2 regions of the Rhodococcus kronopolitis genome follow, and region 2 is predicted to be linked to the other one. Evidence: riboswitches for the same ligand, from Rfam matches in the RefSeq annotation. Region 2 holds a riboswitch; the other holds the start of a gene.

Region 1 (2,389 bases), on a different contig from region 2:
GTCCAGGCCGACGGCGTTGCCGATCCGGGCGTGCTTGGTGGGGTACGCGGAGAGCATCAGCGCGATCCGCTTGTCCGCGACCGGGATGTGCCGCAGCCTCGCGTGCCGCACCGCGATGCCGGCCACGCGGGCGGCGCGCTCGGGGTCGGGGACATAGGCGGTCAGGCCGTCGGCGTCGATCTCCTTGAACGAGAACGGCACCGTGATCAGCCGGCCGTCGAACTCGGGCACCGCGACCTGGGTCGCGACGTCCATCGGCGAGAGTCCGTCGTCGCTGGCCTCCCAGGTCTCGCGGCTGCTGGTCAGGCACAGGCCCTGCAGGATCGGCACGTCCAGCGCGGCGAGTTCGGTGACGTCCCAGGCCTCGTCGTCGCCGCCCGCGGTGGCGCCCGCGGGCCGGGTGCCGCCGGCGGCCAGCACGGTGACGACCATCGCGTCGGCCGCGCGCAGGGCGTCGAGCAGCTCCGGTTCGGCGGTGCGCAGCGAGGCGCAGAAGATCGGCAACGCCCGGGCGCCGCGGTCCTCGATCGCCCGGCACAGCGCCTCGACGTACGCGGTGTTCCCGGCCAGGTGCTGCGCGCGGTAGTAGAGCACCGCGACGGTCGCGTCGGCGTCCGCCGCTGCGGACGGCCGGTCCAGGTGGCCCCAGGTGGGGGTGTGCGCGGGCGCGTCGAACCCGAGGCCCGTCAGCAGCACCGTGTCGGAGAGGAAGTTGGACAGCTGCAGCAGGTTCTCCGACCCGCCCTCGGCGAGGTAGGCGTGGGCCTCCGCGGCGACGCCGCCGGGCACCGTGGACAGCTCCATCAGTTCGGCGTCCGGGGCCAGCTCGCCGCCGAGCACGACGGTCGGCAGGCCCGCCGCGAGCACCGCGTCCAGGCCCTGCTCCCAGGCGCGCTTGCCGCCGAGGATCCGCACCACCACCAGGTCGACGCCGTCGAGCAGGCCGGGCAGGTCGTCTACGAGCAGCCGGGCGGGGTTGGCCCAGCGGTAGTCGGCGCCGCTGGAGCGGGCACTGAGCAGGTCGGTGTCGGACGTCGACAGCAGCAGGATCACGGGTGTGGCCTCCTCGGGGTCTCGCGCCCCATTGGTTCCGGAACGGCAGCGCACGAGTGTCTGACTCCCCGGACGTGCCGGGTCACAGTGGCGCGACCGCACCGGATTCGCACCGGTTTCCTCGTGAGCTGTCGCAAGCGCCGCTGAGCCTACCGGTGCGCGGAACGTAACCTGGAGACGATGTCCGCGAACCCGATTTCCCCCCGACCCGCCACCGGCGACCGGTCCCGCCCCGACGCCTGCCCGGGCGCCCTGCAGGTGCACCAGGCCGCCGACGGCGCGCTGGCCCGGGTGCGGCTGCCCGGCGGCGCGCTGACCCCCGCGCAGCTGCAGGTCCTGGCCTCCGCGGCCCACGACCTTGCCGGCGGCGAGCTCGAGCTGACCTCCCGCGGCAACATCCAACTGCGGGCCGTCACCGACCCCGCCGCCTTCGCGGACCGGCTCGCCGACGCCGGGCTGTTGCCCTCGCTCAGCCACGAGCGGGTGCGGAACATCCTGGCCAGCCCCCTCTCCGGACGGATCGGCGGGCTGGTGGACGTCCGCGACTGGACCTCGGCCCTCGACCGCGGGCTGTGCGCCGATCCCGCCCTGGCCGCGCTGCCGGGACGGGTGATGTTCTCCCTCGACGACGGCCGCGGCGACGTCTCCGGGCTCTCCGCGGACCTGGGCCTGCACGCGGTCGGGGCCGACGAGGTGGCGCTGGTGCTCGCCGGCCGCGACCACGGCGCCCGGGTCCCCGCGGCCGACGGCGTCGAGGTGCTGCTCGCCGCCGCGCGCCTGCTGCTCGAGATCCGCGAGGACCAGTGGCGCCTGCACGAGATCGACGGCGGCGTGGAGCGGGTGCTGAGCGGGCTGGGCCTGGGCGCGGGGAGCGCCGACACCCTGGACCTGCCCGCCGTGGGCACCGGGCCGATCGGCTGGCTCGACCACGGCGACGGCGCCGTGACCCTCGCCGCCGGGCTCGCCCTCGGCACCATGAGCGCTCGGGTCGCGGAGTTCCTGGCGGCGGTGGACAAGCCGCTCGTCGTCACGCCGTGGCGTTCGGTGCTGATCTGCGACCTCGACGACTGGACCGCCGAGCAGGTGGTGCGGGTGCTCGCGCCGATGGGCCTGATCTTCGACGAGAACTCGCCGTGGCTGCAGGTCAGCGCCTGCACGGGGCGTCCGGGCTGCGGCAAGGCGCTGGCCGACGTGCGGGCCGACCTGGGCGCCGCGCTGGCGGCAGGCGAGATCGGCGAGGGCCGTCAGCACTGGGTCGGCTGCGAGCGGAAGTGCGGCCGACCGCGCGGTGAGGTTACCGACGTGGTGGCCACCGGCGACGGCTACCGGGTGGATC
Region 2 (2,389 bases):
CGGTCCGCGACTGCGTGTAGGCGTTCTCCGCCTCGAGGTACGCGATGACCTCGGGGGACTCCTTGTCCCGCAGCCACTCGTAGTTGTCGACGAAGGTGTCGCCGTGATGAGTGCGTTCGTGCGGAATCTTCTTGGCGACCGGAGCGGTGACCGGGGTGACGGACGAAGTCATGGCGCCACCCTATGCGGTGGCGCCATGACGTGGCGATTACACCCAGTCGGCGAAGGACAGCCCGGAGATCCGCTCGTAGGCCTCGATGTAGCGGGCCCGGGTGGCGTCGACGATCTCCTGCGGCAGCGGCGGCGGCGGGGTGTCGGACGCCCGGTCCCAGCCGGACTCGGGGCTGGTCAGCCAGTTGCGGACGAACTGCTTGTCGAAGCTCGGCTGCACCCGGCCCGCCTCGTAGCCGTCCGCCGGCCAGTACCGCGACGAGTCCGGGGTGAGCACCTCGTCGGCGAGCACCAGGTTGCCGTCGGGGTCGAGACCGAACTCGAATTTGGTGTCGGCCAAAATGATTCCGCGGTCCGCGGCGAAGTTGGCGGCCCGGACGTAGATCTCCAGGGTGTCCTCGCGGAGCTTGACCGCGAGGTCCTGGCCGAGCTGCTCGACGACCGTCGCGAAGTCGACGTTCTCGTCGTGCTCACCCATCACGGCCTTGGTGGCCGGGGTGAAGATCGGCTCGGGCAGCTGGCTCGACTCGACCAGTCCCTCGGGCAGCGCGACCCCGCACACCGCACCGGTGCGCTGGTAGTCGGTCAGACCGGAGCCGGTCAGGTAGCCGCGGGCCACGCACTCGACGGGCACCATGTTCAGCTTGCGCACCACCAGGGCCCGGCCGAGCACCTCCTCCGGGATCCGCTCGTCGTCCGGCGGCCCTGCGAGGTGGTTGTACCCGCCGAGGGTGTCGAAGAAGAAGACGCTCATCGCGGTGAGCACCCGACCCTTGTCCGGGATCGGCGTGTCGAGCACGTGATCGTAGGCCGAGATCCGGTCGCTGGCGACGAGCAGCAGGTGCTCGTCGTCGATCGTGTACAGATCGCGGACCTTGCCGCCGGCCAGGTGGGCGTAGTCAGTCAGTGAGGGGCGCACGCGACAACCCTATCGGGTCGCTTCCCCGGGCAGGTCGGGGCCGATCACCGCCCGCACGCATGGACTATCCTCCCAATCGTTGTCACGGTGTTCGGGAAGTCCGGTGTGAAACCGGCGCGGTACTCGCCACTGTGAGCAGGTACGTCGACTACCCGGGGTTCGGCCCCAGCCACTGGATGCACGCATCCGGGAAGGCGTAGGCGACGGTTATCCCTGCTGAGCCAGGAGACCGGCCGTGACGCATACCTGCACGTTTTCCACGAGTCATGGAAGGCGGGTCGCTTTGCGCACCCCTGTTACACACCGAGTCATCGCCACCGCCGCGGCATCGATCGCTGCCGCGCTCACCCTGTCCGCGTGCGGCGGACCGTCCAACTCCGACGCCGACACCGCCGCGATCTCCCTGCAGAACTGCGGACGCACCGTCACCCTCGACGGCCCCGCCCAACGCGGCGTCACCCTCAACCAGGGCGCCACCGAGACCGCCCTGTCGATCGGCGCGCAGGACGCGATGGCCGGCACGGCCTACCTCGACGACACGATCGCCCCCCAGTGGCAGGCCGCGTACGCCGCCGTCCCGGCGCTGGACGAGAAGGACTTCCCCAGCCGGGAGGCGCTGCTCGCGGTCAAGCCCGACCTGGTGACGGCGTCGTACTCGAGCGCGTTCGACGACAAGGCCGTCGGCTCGCACGAGTCGTTCGACGAGCTCGGCGTCGCCACCTACGTCTCCCCCTTCGGTTGCAAGGACAAGTCGGCGCGACCCGCGGTCGCCTGGGACTCGATCGCGACCGAGATCACCGACTACGGGCTCATGTTCGGCCACGCGGGCGAGGCCGACGCGGTGGTCGCCCGGATGCGCGAGACGCTGACCGGCATCGAGGCGGCGGCGCCCGCGAAGGGCAAGAGCATTTTCTGGTACGACAGCAACACCGACACCCCGTACGTCGGCGGCAACGCCGGTGGACCGCAGCTGATCATCGACGCCGTCGGCGGCACCAACGTATTCGCCGGCACGGACGGATCCTGGGCCGACGGCAGCTGGGAGACGGTGCTGGCCGCGAACCCCGACGTCATCGTCCTCGCCGACGCGTCGTGGGACACGGCCGAGGAGAAGAAGAACTACCTGCGGAGCGACCCGGCCCTGAAGGATCTGAAGGCCGTGCGCGAGGACGCGTTCGTCGTCCTCCCGTTCTCGACGACCACGCCGGGTCCGCGGACCATCGAGGGCGCGACGCTCGTCGCCGAGCAGCTGGGCGGCGGCGGGGCGTGACCGCGTCCACCCGGGTACCGGTCCGGGCG

The links. A riboswitch is a leader RNA that binds a small molecule or an ion and turns the genes downstream of it on or off. The one in region 2 is predicted to bind cobalamin.
Region 1: another riboswitch for cobalamin. It lies ahead of cobN (cobaltochelatase subunit CobN); the one in region 2 lies ahead of ACFO6S_RS07805 (ABC transporter substrate-binding protein).

What each region holds. Positions count from the first base shown of each region.
Region 1 is NZ_JBHSFO010000005.1:251,001-253,389, forward strand. It holds gene cobN (cobaltochelatase subunit CobN) at 1-1,053, opposite strand, end outside; cobalamin riboswitch at 1,088-1,229, opposite strand; gene cobG (precorrin-3B synthase) at 1,234-2,389, shown strand, end outside.
Region 2 is NZ_JBHSFO010000003.1:249,654-252,042, forward strand. It holds gene ACFO6S_RS07795 (S9 family peptidase) at 1-172, opposite strand, end outside; gene ACFO6S_RS07800 (phosphoribosylaminoimidazolesuccinocarboxamide synthase) at 209-1,090, opposite strand; cobalamin riboswitch at 1,159-1,342, shown strand; gene ACFO6S_RS07805 (ABC transporter substrate-binding protein) at 1,374-2,360, shown strand; gene ACFO6S_RS07810 (FecCD family ABC transporter permease) at 2,357-2,389, shown strand, end outside.